Regions from separate parts of the Mesorhizobium yinganensis genome, predicted to be linked through region 1. Evidence: predicted binding sites of a transcription regulator. Region 1 holds the regulator's gene; each other region holds the start of a gene.
The links. The regulator PhoB, encoded in region 1, activates phosphate uptake and scavenging genes when phosphate is short. The targets are predictions, from matches to a motif close to TGTCATNNANCTGTCAT.

Region 1 (5,056 bases):
AGAACGTCGCCAGGAAACGCGCCGCCCAGAAGGCGAGGAACGGCCGGTGCCGGAAGGCAGCATAACGCTGGCTTGCGGCGGTCGCGGTGTTGGAAGACATCGGGCTCGAAATACGAGAGAAGAAACCACGCCGTCTTTAGCGCGGTTCGCCGCCTTTAGCGCCCCCAATTCACAGCTGGACCAAGAATAATTGCGAAAGTCGCGTCGCCATTGCGCCTTTGGCCCTAGCTCTCGGCCTTGAATGTCTCCGCTTCCTTGCGGATCTTTTCCCAGTCGTTACCGTGGCGCTTCAGAAGTTCGCGCGCCTGTCGAGGCGAGAGGTCGGTCGTCTCCGCCAGATGCTGAACTTCGAGTTCCTGACCGGCTGCGAGTTGGCCGCCTTGCTTCACTTTCCTAGCCATGAGTTCTGCCTCCGTTGGCCGGTTCAACGCACGGGCGGCGAAAAGGTCGCATGGCTTTTTCTGCTGATTGGAAAGCGCCGGCACGGACCGCCAACATTCCCGGAACCTCTCCGCATACATGCGAGTTTCCACCGCAACGAATGGAGGTTTTCGATGTTCAAATGGCTTGTACGGCTTGGGCTGGCAGTGGTGGCGACCCGGCTCGCCGCGAAATACATGACACCTGACGTTGAAGCCGAACCCGTTCCGCCAAATCCATCTCGCACCGGGCCGAGGAAACGGAGGGCCACCAAATGACACGCTTGGGTTTGGCAACGGCCGCGCTGGCCGGCTATGTGGCCTACAGGATCGGCCGGCGACTGGTCGCGGAAAATAGCGGAGCGCGCGTAACGAGCGCCAGGATGTCGCGAGGGCGCAAAATCCATCGCGCTCCGCCTGAACATATTGGAGTGGACGTCAGCGCAAGGACTGTCGAAGCGTAGCAGTCCATATTTCGCCTGAAAAGCCGGGCGTTCAGTGTTCCGTCAGCGCTTCGTTGAGCAGGTCGAGGTCGACATAGAAATAGCGCACCAGGCAGCGCTGGACCTCTTCGGTATCGAAGCCGTGGCTCCTGAGATAAGAAACCGATTCATGGATGGCGCGACGGTCGACCAGCTTGGTCTTGCGGTCGTCCTGGGCGTCCATGAGGGCGTCCATCTCGGCGATGTTCCGATCCTTGGACAGGATTTCCATATGGTTTCCCGCAGGCTTCATGCCTGCCAGAGTGGCGCATTAAGGATAACAAAAAGCTAACGCCCGCGGGACAGCAGGCTCGGGCATTTCAATGGTGGGAAACGGAGGGTATTGCCCAAAGACGGCGCTCGCCGCGACGACGCGGCGGGACGACGATCATTCATCGCTGATGGCGTAGCCCGCGCCGCGCACGGTGCGGATGACGTCGGGCAGGCGGTTGGTGTTGACCGCCTTGCGCAGCCGGCCGACATGCACGTCGACGGTACGCTCGTCGATATAGATCGTCTCGCCCCAGACATTGTCGAGCAGTTGCCCGCGCGAGAACACGCGGCCGGGATGGCGCATCATGAATTCCAGCAGCCGGAACTCGGTCGGGCCGAGCTTGATCTCGCTCTTCTTGCGGTAGACGCGGTGCGACTCGCGGTCGAGCACGATATCGCCGACCTTGAGCACCGACGAAAGCACTTCCGGCTTGGCGCGGCGCAGCAGCGCTTTTACACGCGCCACGAATTCGGGGGTCGAAAACGGTTTGACCAGATAGTCGTCGGCGCCGGTGGCCAGCCCGCGCACCCGATCGCTTTCCTCGCCGCGCGCCGTCAGCATGATGATCGGCAGGCGCTCGGTTTCCGGGCGCATCCTCAGCCGCCGGCACAGTTCGATGCCGGAAACCGCCGGCAGCATCCAGTCCAGCACCAGAAGGTCCGGCACATTCTCCTGCAGCCGGATCTCGGCCTCGTCGCCGCGCATGACGACCTCGACCTGATAGCCCTCGGACTCAAGATTGTAGCGGAGGAGGACGCCCAACGGCTCCTCGTCCTCGACCACCATGACCTTCGGTGCGATCATCGCGCCTGCCTTTATTCGGCGAGGACGGTCGTCGCCGTCTCGTCGAGTTTCGGACGGTTCGCCGGAAGCTGCGAACCGGTCAGCACATAATAGGCGTTTTCCGCGATGTTGGTCACGTGGTCGCCGATACGCTCCAGGTTCTTGGCACAGAACAGCAGATGCGTGCAGGTGGTGATGTTGCGCGGATCCTCCATCATGTAGGTCAGGAGTTCGCGAAACACCGAGGTGTATTTGAGGTCGATCTTCTCGTCCTCGGCGCGCAGCCGGTCGAGTTCGGCGGGCTCGCGCCCGGTATAGGCGTCGACGACGCCGCTGATCTGGGCAAGGACCATCGTCGCCATGTCGTCGATGCCGTGGGACAAGCCACGCGGCGTCGTCCCCTCACCGATCGCGCCGACGCGCTTGGCGACGTTCTTGGCAAGATCGCCGATCCGCTCCAAATCGCCCGCCATGCGGATGGCGCCGAGCACGGCGCGCAGGTCCTGGGCCATCGGCTGCCGCTTGGCGATCAGCGTGATGGCGCGGTCGTCCAGCTCACGCTGCTTGGCGTCCATGATGGCGTCATCGGAGATGATCCGCTGCGCCGCCGCGGCGTCGGTGTGTAGAAGCGCCCGGATGGAGGCGCCGACCATCGACGTCGACAGGTCCGCCATGTCGCGGATCAGTTGGTCGATCTGTTTCAGGTCCTGATCGAAGGACGCAACGGTGTGTTCGCGCATTCTGGTGTTCCTCGGGCCGGGATCAGCCGAAGCGGCCGGTAATGTAGTCCTGGGTGCGCTTGTCATCGGGGTTGGTGAACATCTTGTCCGTCGCCCCTTCCTCGACCAGGTAGCCCAGATGGAACATCGCCGTGCGCTGCGACACGCGGGCGGCCTGCTGCATCGAATGGGTGACGATGACGATGGTGTAGTTGGCCCGCAACTCGTCGATCAGCTCTTCCACCTTGGCGGTGGCGATCGGGTCGAGCGCCGAGCACGGCTCGTCCATCAGGATGACCTCGGGCGACACCGCGATGGCGCGGGCGATGCAGAGACGCTGCTGCTGGCCGCCGGAAAGCCCGGTTCCCGGCTCGTTGACGCGGTCCTTGACCTCGTTCCAGAGCGCGGCTTTCTTCAGGCTCGACTCGACGATCTGGTCCAGGTCGGCCTTGCTCTTCGCGAGCCCGTGGATCTTCGGGCCGTAGGCGACGTTTTCGTAGATCGACTTCGGGAACGGATTGGGTTTCTGGAACACCATGCCGACACGGGCGCGCAGTTCGACCACGTCGATCTTCGGATCGTAGATATCCTCGTTGTCCAGCGTGATCTTGCCGGTGACGCGGGCCGAGTCGATCGTGTCGTTCATGCGGTTCAGGCACCGCAGAAAAGTCGACTTTCCGCAGCCCGACGGGCCGATCAGCGCCGTCACCTGGTTTTGCCGCACGTCGAGTTCCACATCGAACAGCGCCTGCTTCGGGCCGTAGAAGACGCCGACCTTGCGGCCTTGCATCTTGATCACTTCGTTGGTTTTCGCAGTCATGCTGCCGCTCACTGCCTGCTCGAGTTTCTGTTCGGTCATGATGTTCATGATGCTTGCTCCCGTCTACCAGCGCCGTTCGAAGCGGCGCCTGAGCACGATTGCGGTGATGTTCATCACCATGAGGAATACCAGAAGAATGATGATGGCGCCGGACATGCGCTCGACGAAGGCGCGCTCGGCCTCGTTCGCCCACATGTAGATCTGCACGGGCAATGCCGTGGCCGGGTCGAGCGGCGTCGCCGGATAGTCGGCGACGAAGGCCACCATGCCGATCAGCAGCAGCGGCGCGGTTTCACCGAGCGCGCGGGCCAGGCCGATGATGGTGCCGGTGAGGATGCCGGGGGTGGCGAGCGGCAGCACATGCTGGAACACCGCCTGCGTCTTGGATGCGCCGAGCCCGAGCGCTGCCGAGCGGATCGACGGCGGCACGGCGGCGAGCGCGGCGCGGGTGGCGATGATGATGGTCGGCAGCGTCATCAGCGTCAGCACCAGGCCGCCAACCAGCGCGGCCGAGCGCGGCATGCCGAGGAAGTTGATAAAGACGGCCAGGCCGAGCAGGCCGAAGACGATCGACGGCACGGCGGCGAGGTTGTTGATGTTGACCTCGATGATGTCGGTGAGCCGCGTCTTCTTGGCGAACTCCTCCAGGTAGATGGAGGCGGCGACGCCGATCGGCAGCGCCAAGAGCAGCACGATCAGCATCATGTAGAACGAACCGATGATGGCGACGCCCATGCCGGCCATTTCCGGGCGGCTCGAGGCGCCGTTGACGAACAGACCGGTGTTGAACTTGCCGGTCAAGGCGCCCTCGTCGCGCAGCTTGGTGATGAAGGCGACCTGCCGGTCGGAAACCTTGCGGTTGGTCTCGGCGACTGTGAGGTCGATCTGGCCCTTGTAGGCGGAATCGACGTTGGCGCTGGTCAGCACCCAGACGTCGCGGGTCGTGCCGATGATCGAGGGATCGGCGACCACCATGTCGCGAAGCTGCGTGCGCACGCCCTCGGAGAGGAAGCCCTTCAGCGCCGCCATCTGCGGCTTGTCGTCGGGCGAGATGCCGAGCTTGGCGGCCAGCGCGTCGCGCGCCAGGTTCGGATAATTGGCGGTGATCAGCACGTTCGGGTCCGTCGCCCGCTTGTCCTGCGGATCGATCACCTTCGCGTCGAAGGTGATCGGCAGCAGCACCGAGGTCTGGAAGAACGAGGTGTAGCCCTTGGAGACGATCGAGACCAGCATCACCGCCAGGAAGATGATGCCGACGGAGATGGCGACGCGGCCGTACCAGCGGAAGCGGGTCTCGGCGGCATAGCGCCGCTTCAGGCCGATGTCGCGGCGTGGCGGGGCCTTGGCAACCGGAAGAGTGCCGAGCGTGGCGGCGGTCATTCGTACTGCTCCCGATATTTGCGCACGATGTAGAGCGCGACGATGTTCATGATCAGCGTCACCACGAAGAGCGTGATGCCGAGCGCGAAGGCCACGAGCGTCTGCGGCGAGTTGAACTCGAGGTCGCCGGTGAGCTGGTTGACGATCTTGACGGTGATGGTGGTCATCGCCTCGAACGG
Region 2 (5,056 bases), on a different contig from region 1:
GCGGATCGCCCGCACCATCAGCGGAAAGGCCATGACGCCGCAGGCAAGCGCCGCACCCGTCCAGCGGAAAGAAAAGACGATCCCGAAATACTGGTCCAAAAGCGACCCGACAGGGCCGCGCCGGCCGAAGGTGATGAGCAGCAGGTAGCCCGTCACCACCGGCGGCAGGATCAGCGGCAGGTGCACGATGCCGTTGAGCAGCGCCTTGCCCCAGAACTCGCGCCGGGCAAGCGCGTAGGCAATGGCGATGCCGAATGGCAGCGCCACCACCGTCGCCCAGGTCGAGACCTTTATGGAGAGCCGGACCGCGTTCCACTCATCGGGGCTGAGATGCAGCCACTCCATTCACGATCCAGTCGAAATCAGTTCGAGGCTGGCGGCACCAATACGGTAAAACCCTGCTCCTCGAAAAGGCCCCTGGCCTTGTCCGACTGCAGGCATTTCAGGAAGGCCGGCGTCTCGGCGTCCTTCGATTCGGCGGTCTGCGCCACCGGATAGATGATCGGCGGGTGCGAATCCTCGGGGAAGGTGCCGACGATCTTGACCTTTTTGTCGGCCGCCGCATCCGTCTGGTAGACGATGCCGACCGGCGCCTCGCCCGTGGAGACCAATGCAAGGGCGGCGCGCACGTTCTCGGCCTGCGCCACCTTGCCCTCGACCGAACCCCAGACGCCGAGCTTTTCAAGCGCCGCCTTGCCGTATTTGCCGGCCGGCACCGAATCGACATTGGCCATGGCGAGCTTTCCGTCGCCGACCAGTTTCGCGAGGTCGAAATTCGGCGCGATCTCGGTGGCTGCGGCGGAATCGGCCGGCGCGACCAGCACGATTCGATTGCCGAGCAGGCGCACTTCGGTATCCGGCTTGGTCAGCTTCTTGTCGGAAAGGTATTTCATCCAGGCGAGGTCCGCCGAGATGAACACGTCGGCCGGCGCGCCCTCCTCGATCTGCTTGGCGAGCGCCGAACTCGCGGCATAGGAGATCGTCGCCTTCTCGCCGACATCGGCTTCGCAGGCGGTGTTGACGTTGTCGAGCGCGTTCTTGAGGCTGGCGGCGGCGAACACCGTCAGGCTCTCCGCCGCCAAGGCGGCCGGCGCCGCCAGAACCATCGCCGAAACCCCGGCGGCCGCCAGAAGCCGCATGCCCATCCGTGCCATAGACCAAACTCCCTGTTGACGCCGCCGCGTTCCGCGACCGGCCTGCGTGATCGATATATTCAATCAAACATAACTGCTAGGCCCGGCGCAACCGACGGCGGGCTTGGAGACAACAAATTCTGCAGCAGATCCGACATTTTGCGAACATCCAAACGCGCCGCCATGATACAACGCGCGGGCGCCCTGCCGGCGCATGCACAATCGTCCAAGGAGTGAAAACCATGAAGATCAGCGCCCGTAACATCCTCAAAGGCAAGGTCGTCGAAGTCACCAAAGGCGCCACCACCGCGCATGTGCGCATCGATGTCGGCGGGACGGTGGTGACCGCGTCGATCACCAATGCCGCCGTGGACGATCTGGGCCTCGAAGTGGGCAAGCAGGCCCATGCCGTGGTCAAGGCGTCGGATGTGATGGTGGCTGTCGACTGAGCCGCCGCATGGTCCGCGAGAACGAGATCCGGTACGGCGAGGTCGCGGTCGATCCGCCGCCGGCGACCGACGCCGGGCTGGTGTTCATCGGCCTGATCCGCACACCCTGGACCTCGCGCATGATGACGCCGCGCCAGGGTCGTGCCGACGGTCCAGTCTGCCGGATCGAGATATTCGAGCCGTGGTGGCAGGCGCTCGACAGTGTCGAACAGTTCGAACGGCTGGAGGTGCTGTACTGGCTGCACCTGTCGCGCCGCGACCTGGTTTTGCAGAGCCCGGCCAATGACGGCAGCGCGCGCGGCACGTTTTCATTGCGCTCGCCGGCGCGGCCCAATCCGATCGGCACGTCGATCGCCACGCTGGTCGGCGTGGAAAACGGCGTCGTGCTGGTGCGCGGCCTGGACTGCCTCGACGGCACGCCCCTGCTCGACATCAAGCCCGACCGCGCCCTGTTCACGCCGATCGCCCCGCCGCAGCCCGGCGATTTGGAGACGGGGTGAGGCCGATGCCCCGGCGCGGATAACTGGTCGCGCCAATTAAGGTCTGTGGATAGTTATCTGCGCCATACGCCCAGAAAAGGGGATGGAATCGGCCGATTTTTTGCGAATCTCGTACAAGCCTTTGATATCGTTATTACCGGAAATTCTTCCGATCGCTTTCCGTCCCCGCTTTTTCCGCCTCCCTTATACTCACCCGCATCGCTCTCGCGGGAAACCTGGTGCGCACCGGGTATCAGGGGAGAGCGACGGTGCCGGGATGGCCGCGTAACGGTGCGTGGCCTGGCGAGAGCCTTTACGCCCGGGCCCCAGATCGCGACGACGCGCCCCGGATCGAGTGGGCGGTATCAGCGGTCGGGCAAGCACGCCGGCGGGGCGCGCGGTTCGCGCCACGTACAAAAACTTTGAGAGGCTCGGCCGCGTGCCCCGCTTCCCACCCTCCCGAACGGGAGTTTCCATGCAATGGCCAGGGCGGTTCTCCGCAGCGTGGCAACGACGAAGTGTGCCGGGTTTTTAGGCACGGTTCTTCCAAAGTCCACCCCGGCGGATCTAAACAATTAGTCGGCAAACGGATGGCGAAAAAACCGTTGTCCGGCTGTCACAATCAGTCGATACTGCCGTTTGCGAACCTCAAACCTTCGCCAACGAAAATTGGGAGTGAACACGATGAAATTCAGCGGCTTGGCGGCCGGATTCGGCCTCGCCTTCACATTGCTTTCCACCACCTCGTCCTTCGCTGTGACCGAGATCTCCTGGTGGCACGCCATGACCGGCGCCAACAACGAGGTCGTGGAAACGCTTTCCAAGGAATTCAATGAGAGCCAGAGCGACTACAAGATCGTGCCGGTGTTCAAGGGCACCTATCCCGAGACGCTGAACGCCGGCATCGCCGCCTTCCGCGCCAAGCAGCCGCCGGCGATCATGCAGGTGTTCGACGCCGGCACCGGCACGATGATGGCCGCCGAAGGCGCCATCAAGCCGGTCGCAGAGATCCTGTCGATGGGCGGCACGCCGTTCGACAAGAGCCAGTACCTGCCCGGCATCGTCTCCTATTATTCGAAGCCGGACGGCACCATGCTGTCCTTCCCCTACAATTCGTCCTCGCCGATCCTCTATTACAACAAGGACATTTTCGCGAAGGCCGGCCTCGACGTCGACAACCCGCCCAAGACCTGGAACGAGGTCTGGGACGCCGCCAAGAAGATCAAGTCGAGCGGCGCTGCCCCCTGCGGCCTCACCTCAACCTGGCTGACCTGGATCCACACCGAAAACTTCGCCGCCTGGAACAACTACCAGTGGGGCACCAACGAGAACGGCATCGCCTCGCTCGACGTTGAACTGAAGATCAACGCGGAACCCTTCGTGAAGCATTTCCAGGCGCTGGCCGACCTCGCCAAGGACGGCACCTTCAAATATGGCGGCCGCACCTCCGAGGCCAAGCAGATCTTCCTCGCCGGCGAATGCGGCATCTTCACCGAATCGTCGGGCGGTCTCGGCGACGTGGTGAAGTCGGGCATGAATTTTGGCACCGGCTCGCTGCCCTACGACACCGAATCGCAGAACACGATCCCCGGCGGCGCCTCGCTGTGGGTGTTCGCCGGCAAGTCGGACGAGGAGTACAAGGGCGTCGCGGCGTTCTTCAACTTCCTGTCGCAGACCGAAATCCAGGCCCGCCTGCACCAGGTGTCGGGTTATCTGCCGGTGACCATGGCCGCCTATGAGAAGACCAAGGCCGACGGTTTTTACGACAAGAACCCCGCCCGCGAGATCCCGATCAAGCAGATGCTTGGCAAGGCCCCGACCGAGAATTCCAAGGGCGTGCGTCTCGCCAACCTGCCGCAGGTCCGCGACATCATGAACGAGGAATACGAGAAGATGCTGGCCGGCGAACAGACCGCCCAGCAAGCGCTCGACAACGCCGTGTCGCGCGGCAACGCGGCGATCAAGGAAGCGCTGGGGAATTGAGCACCCTGAGCCTGGGAGCGTGAGCGAAATCGCCCCCCTCTGTCCTGCCGGACATCTCCCTCTCAAGGGGGGAGATTGGCTGGCGCGAAGGCTTTCGCACATCACAAACGGTCTGGTTCGCACCCCATTGATGCTGTCGATCTCCCCCCTTGAGGGGAAGATGTCCGGCAGGACAGAGGGGGGTGATTGCGCGCGGCTGCGGGATAGTTCTTCATGACCCCGCGCGTAACCTTCCCCAACAAATTCCTGCCCTACCTGCTGCTGGCGCCGCAGCTCGCCATCACGCTTGTCTTCTTCTACTGGCCGGCCGGCCAGGCACTGCAGCAGTCGATGCTGCGCGAGGACCCGTTCGGGCTGCGCTCGAAATTCGTCTGGTTCGCCAATTTCGAAAAGGTGCTTGCCGACCCGAACTATCTCAACTCGCTGAAGGTGACCGTGATCTTCTCGGTGTCGACCGCCTTCGTCGCCATGTCCGTGGCGCTGCTGCTGGCGGTCATGGTCGACAAGGTGATCAAGGGCCGCGGCTTCTACCGCACGCTGATGATCTGGCCCTACGCGGTAGCTCCGGCGATTGCCGGCATGCTCTGGCTGTTCCTGTTCAATCCGTCGATCGGCAGCCTGGCGGTCGGCCTGCGTTGGCTGGGCATCCCATGGGACCCGCTGCTCAACGGCAACCAGGCGATGATCCTGATCGTCACGGCCGCCGCCTGGAAGCAGATCAGCTATAACTTCCTGTTCTTCGTCGCCGGCCTGCAGGCGATCCCGAAATCCCTCATCGAGGCGGCAGCGATCGACGGCGCCGGCGAGAACAAGCGGTTCTGGACGATCGTCTTCCCGCTGCTTGCGCCGACGACCTTCTTCCTGCTGGTGATCAACACCACCTACGCCTTCTTCGACACATTCGGCATCATCCACGCCGTCACCGGCGGCGGCCCCGGCAAGGCCACCGAGACGCTGGTCTACAAAGTTTACAGCGACGGCGCACTGAACCTGCTGCTCGGCGATTCGGCGG
Region 3 (5,056 bases), on a different contig from region 1:
TGGACGCTCGAGCCTTACAAAGGCCGTCCCGGCAGGCGGCCGGACGATATTCCATAGGGGTCCTCTGCACCCCGGGGGACCAGCTTATCTGTCGTCGCGGATCGCTCTCCTCGTCGGGGCCTGCAGACGGATGGCGCATTTCAGCCGGTGGATGAGTTCGGCGTCGGAGATGGCGTCGACGCGGACGAGGATGGCCGGCCAGCCTTTGTAGTGGTCGGTCTCGAAATAAATGTCGGGCGCTGTTTCCATCAGCGCCGCCTTTTCCTCCCGCGGGCACATGATGACCAGCGTCATCGGGTCCTTGACCCGCGTCAGCAATTTCTTGCCGATCTTCAGCGACGGCGTGCCGTAGGAGGTGCTCTCGGTCACATCCGGCAGCAACAGCATTGCCTCGCGCACCCGTTCGACGGCCGGCGCAAAGGCTTCGGCGGTTTCAGGCGGCGAGGCGGCCGGCATCCCCGGAATAGTAGCTGATGTAGCGCTGCTTGATTTCCTTGACCGGCAGAATCATGAACACGTCCACCGTCTCGAAATCATGGTCGACGACGCAGCCGTCGCCGATGCGCGCGCCAAGGCGCAGGTAGCCCTTGATCAGCGGCGGCATCCGCAGGAACGCGGACTTTGCGTTGATCGCCTCGCAGGGAACCAGATCCATGGGGTGGCAGCGGCCGGGTAGCGCGGACACGTCGTAGCCGGGCTCGGCGCGGAAATTGTGTGTGAGGAAGGAGAGCGCCTCGGCGTGTGCTGCCGGGACCGTGCCATGGAACGAGGCGCAACCCGCCATCACGTCGATGTCGTGATGCAGCACATACGCCCAGATGCCCTGCCACAGGGTCTCGATGGTGCGCTTCGAGCGGTATTGCGGCAGCACGCAGGAGCGTCCGAGTTCGAGGAAACGTTTGCCCGGATGCCGCTGGATCAGCGAGCCGAGGTCGAATTCGTCTTCCGAGTAGAAGCCGCCGGCTAGGGCCGCGCCCTCCTGATTGAGCAACCGGTACGTGCCGATGATGCGGTTGTGCTCGGGGCCGGGCAATGCGTGGTCGAACACCAGTATGTGGTCGCAGCAGGCGTCGAAACGGTCCGCGTCGCGGCGGTCAAGCGCCTCCAGCCGGTTGGATTTGGCGCCAAGTTCCTCGTAGAAGACGCGGTAGCGGACCTCTTGCGCGGCGGCGATCTCCGAGTCGTTGCGGGCAAGCCTGGCTTCGAGCGAACCGATGCGTCCGAGCGTCTTGTGAGCAATGCCGAGCCCCGGCTCGACGCCGGGGATCAGGCCGACTTTCGCCTCGATGGGGACTTCGGCCGATGGAACCACTGTTTGCACGGGTGATCCTCCTTCGTGCAGCCGAGCATGGGAGAACATTACAAGCCGAGTGCAACAGTCGTATGAAACTACCGTGACGGAAGCCGGCGCTCAAGCCCATCCCCCGATAAAGCCTTGCCGAACTTAGCGTGAACGGCGGGAGAGGCCGCCTCGAACCGGATGCGCTGCCGGCAAGTCAGGCCAGGCGCTCCTCGACGGCGTGGACGAGCGCATCGGGGTCGAGCGGCTTGGTGACGAAGCCGCTGGCCCCGTGCGCGAGAACGTCGTGGCGGGTCTTCTCCTGGCTGTCGGCGGACAGAACCATGATCGGCACCGGCGGCAGATCGTTCTCCTCCTCGTGACGACGGATCAGCGCGATGGCCTCCAGCCCGTCCATGACGGGCATATGCAGGTCCATCAGCACCACGTCGTGCCGTTCCTTGCGCGGCCCGATCACGGCCTCGACCGCGGCCTTGCCGTTGTTGACCACCTCGACACGATGCCCTGCCTTCTGCAGCGTGGTGCGCGCCAGCAGCGCGTTGATCTCGTTATCCTCCGCGAGCAGGACCGAAAGCCCCGCCACCCGCGCGCTGCGGCCCCTGGATGCCGCGCGGGGAGCGGGCAGGGCGGTGATTGCCGCGCTTGCCGCGCCGGAAAGCAGCACGCGCAGCAGCGTCTCGCCGCGCACCGGCCTGGCCAGGAAGGTGACGTAGCCGCTGGCGCGGAAATCGCCGAGCGCCCCCCGGTCGGTCGGCGCGATCAGCGTGATCGCCTGGCTGCCGGAGAAGCCGGCCTGCTTCAGGCGCTTCAGCACCCTTCCGTCCGGCGCCTCGATCGAGGCGTCGATGAGCAATGCGTCGCAAGGTCCGGAGAGCTCCACCGCCTGCTCCAGCGAATAGGCGACGTCGACGGTCCCGCCATGGGCACGGATCGTGCGCGCGATGGCGTCACATTCGACCTCGTTCTTCGACAGGATGATCGAGCGATGGCCCTCGAGCACGGCGCCGCGCGCAAGGCTGGAGCCGCTGGCGTCCAGGGCAGGGATGTCGAAGGCGAATTCGGAGCCAAGGCCGAGGTCGCTGGCGACCGAGATGGTGCCGCCCAGCGCCTCGACGATGCGGCGCGAGATGGCGAGACCGAGGCCGGCTCCGCCATGCGCCCGGGTCGAACTGCCGTCGGCCTGCTCGAATTCCTGGAAGATGCGTTCCATGTCGTCCTTGCGCAGGCCGGGACCGGTGTCGGCCACCGCGAAGCGCACGAGATCCATGTCTCCCGTCCCCGGCTTCAGCCCCACGGTGACCAGCACGCCGCCTGTATCGGTGAACTTGATGGCGTTGCCGATCAGGTTGAGCAGCACCTGGCGGACACGGCCGGGATCGGCGGTGATGCTGTGCGGCACGTTGGGCGCGACGTAGCAGCCGAGGCCGATGCCCTTGCCGTAGGCGCGCGCCGCCAGCAGTTCCACCACGCTCTCGACCAGTTCGCGCGGCGAGATCGGCTGCGGCTCCGGCACGAAGCGGCCGGCTTCGATCTTGGAGAAGTCGAGCAGGTCCTCGATCAGCGCCAACAACGCGCTGGCCGAGGTGGAGACGGCGCTGACATAGGTCTTCTGTTCCGCCGAAAGGCTGGTGTCGGCGAGAAGTTTCGCCATGCCCATGATGCCGTTCATCGGCGTGCGGATCTCGTGGCTGACGGTCGCCAGGAAACGCGACTTCGCCACGCTCGCATACTCCGCGCGCTCGCGGGCGCCGATCAGCGCGGTCTCGGCGCGCTTGCGGGCGGTGATGTCGCGGGCGATGGCGCGGTGCGAGACCGCCTTGCTGGCGAGATCGCGCACCGAAAGCTCGATCCACGAGAACCAACGGGTGCCGGCCGGCGTATGCACGGCGACGTCGGTGGAACTGAGGCACTCGCCGTCGGCGAAGGCCGCGTCCGGGACGACGCCGACCTCGATGCCGAGATCGGCGAGCCGCATCCCGATCAGGCCGTCCAGCGGCCGGCCGACGAGGTCGGCGAACACCCTGTTGGCGTAGACGATGCGCCCTTCGCGGTCGCGATGGATGACGAGGTCGCCGAGCGCGTCGATGAGGCCGAGGAAATGTTCCTCGCTCTCGTGCAGTTCCCACATGCGGTCGGCAAGCGCCTCGACGCGGGCGGCGGGCGCTTCGGCGCCTGCGTCCTCGCTGGCGATGCGCTCTTTGACGGTGAGGCTGCGATACAGGAACAGGATGCCGATCAGCCCGGCCGCCAGAAGACCGAGTGCAACCCATAGCGGCGCGTGGAAAAGATTGGCGATGCCCGACAGCAGCAACGCGGCGATGATGCCGCCGACCTGCAGGAGCAGCCTCCTCGGTCTGGCCGGCAGCAGCTCGACCAGCGCGTCGGGCTCGGGATGCAACGGAAGCTCCGGCGCCGTGTCGCCGGTATCCTTGCTTTTCCCGTCAAGGGAGCTGTGGGGTATCGGTGCCGTCATGCACAGAACTTACGCGCGACCTTCTTCCTGAAGGTTTTTGCAAAACGCTCGCATTTTAGTCTTCTTGCGGATTCCCTGGCCCGGCTCTCACATCTCGACGACGACGCGGCCGCGGATCTTGCCGTCGACGATATCGGTGGCGGCGGCGATGATGCCGTCAAAACCGATCGCCGTCGTCAGTTCCGAGAGCTTGCGCCGATCGAGCTCGTCGGCAAGCCGCCGCCACGCCTCGATCCTCAGTTCCCGCGGCGCCATCACCGAATCGATGCCGAGCAGCGACACGCCGCGCAGGATGAAGGGTGCGACGCTGGAGGGCAGGTCCATGCCTTGCGCCAGGCCGCAGGCGGCGACCGCGCCGCCGTAAGCGGTCATGGACAGCACGTTGGCCAGCGTGTGGCTGCCGACGGCGTCGATGCCGCCCGCCCACCGTTCCTTGCCGAGCGGTTTCGCCGGCCCCGAGAGTTCGGCGCGGCCGATGATTTCAGCCGCGCCGAGATCGGCGAGGTAGGCGCTCTCAGTGGGTCGGCCCGTCGAGGCGATCACGTGGTGACCCAGCCGCGACAGCAGCGCGACGGAAACCGAGCCGACGCCGCCGGCCGCGCCGGTGACCACCACCGGCCCACGCTCGGGGGTGATGCCATGGCGCTCCAGCGCCATCACCGACAGCATCGCCGTATAACCCGCCGTGCCGATCGCCATCGCCTGGCGCGTCGTCATATTGTCCGGCAACGGCACCAGCCAGTCCCCATTGACGCGCGCCCGACCGGCATAAGCGCCGAAATGCGTCTCGCCGACGCCCCAGCCGTTGAGGATGACCTTGTCGCCCTTTTCCCAGTCGGGATTGGAGGAGGAAATCACCGTGCCGGCGAAATCGACGCCCGGCACCAGCGGGAAACGCCTGATCACCGGCGCCTTGCCGGTGATCGCCAGCCCGTCCTTGTAGTTCACCGTCGTCCATTCGACCGCCACCGTGACGTCGCCGTCCATCAGATCGGCGTCGGTCAGTTCCGTCACCGCGACCGACTGCTTCTTGTCCTCGCCGCGCGAGACGAGGATGGCCTTGAAAGTGTCGGTCATCGTTGCATCCTCCTCGCCGCATCGGTTCGCCATATGGTTGCGCCTACCCTAATCCGGTTTGGCGGGCTTGGCCAACGGATGAGCGACGCGCCGGCGGCACGCATGGCGGCCACGCGAACAACGAATCCGCGTGGCGGTCGATCCATTTCTCGCGCGAGTAGGAATGCGCAGGGTCAGGACGTGTCGCGGTTGTCCAAGGCGTACAC

Region 2: a site for PhoB is predicted at 2,665-2,681, ahead of ugpB (sn-glycerol-3-phosphate ABC transporter substrate-binding protein UgpB). Genes of this name have one in related genera too.
Region 3: a site for PhoB is predicted at 1,373-1,389, ahead of olsB (l-ornithine N(alpha)-acyltransferase). Genes of this name have one in related genera too.

Annotation. Positions count from the first base shown of each region.
Region 1 covers NZ_JBEBMH010000007.1:111,546-116,601, reverse strand. Annotated here, with positions in the region: gene ABMA59_RS15490 (MFS transporter) at 1-100, opposite strand, end outside; gene ABMA59_RS15485 (hypothetical protein) at 225-401, opposite strand; gene ABMA59_RS15480 (hypothetical protein) at 915-1,133, opposite strand; gene phoB (phosphate regulon transcriptional regulator PhoB) at 1,290-1,979, opposite strand; gene phoU (phosphate signaling complex protein PhoU) at 1,991-2,698, opposite strand; gene pstB (phosphate ABC transporter ATP-binding protein PstB) at 2,721-3,545, opposite strand; gene pstA (phosphate ABC transporter permease PstA) at 3,561-4,877, opposite strand; gene pstC (phosphate ABC transporter permease subunit PstC) at 4,874-5,056, opposite strand, start outside.
Region 2 covers NZ_JBEBMH010000001.1:459,636-464,691, reverse strand. Annotated here, with positions in the region: gene modB (molybdate ABC transporter permease subunit) at 1-345, opposite strand, end outside; gene modA (molybdate ABC transporter substrate-binding protein) at 363-1,154, opposite strand; gene ABMA59_RS02195 (TOBE domain-containing protein) at 1,376-1,582, shown strand; gene tsaA (tRNA (N6-threonylcarbamoyladenosine(37)-N6)-methyltransferase TrmO) at 1,591-2,082, shown strand; gene ugpB (sn-glycerol-3-phosphate ABC transporter substrate-binding protein UgpB) at 2,746-4,044, shown strand; gene ugpA (sn-glycerol-3-phosphate ABC transporter permease UgpA) at 4,258-5,056, shown strand, end outside.
Region 3 covers NZ_JBEBMH010000004.1:321,531-326,586, reverse strand. Annotated here, with positions in the region: gene ABMA59_RS11595 (trimeric intracellular cation channel family protein) at 1-57, shown strand, start outside; gene ABMA59_RS11590 (MmcQ/YjbR family DNA-binding protein) at 85-456, opposite strand; gene olsB (l-ornithine N(alpha)-acyltransferase) at 434-1,321, opposite strand; gene ABMA59_RS11580 (PAS domain-containing hybrid sensor histidine kinase/response regulator) at 1,497-3,773, opposite strand; gene acuI (acrylyl-CoA reductase (NADPH)) at 3,861-4,850, opposite strand; gene ABMA59_RS11570 (hypothetical protein) at 5,024-5,056, opposite strand, start outside.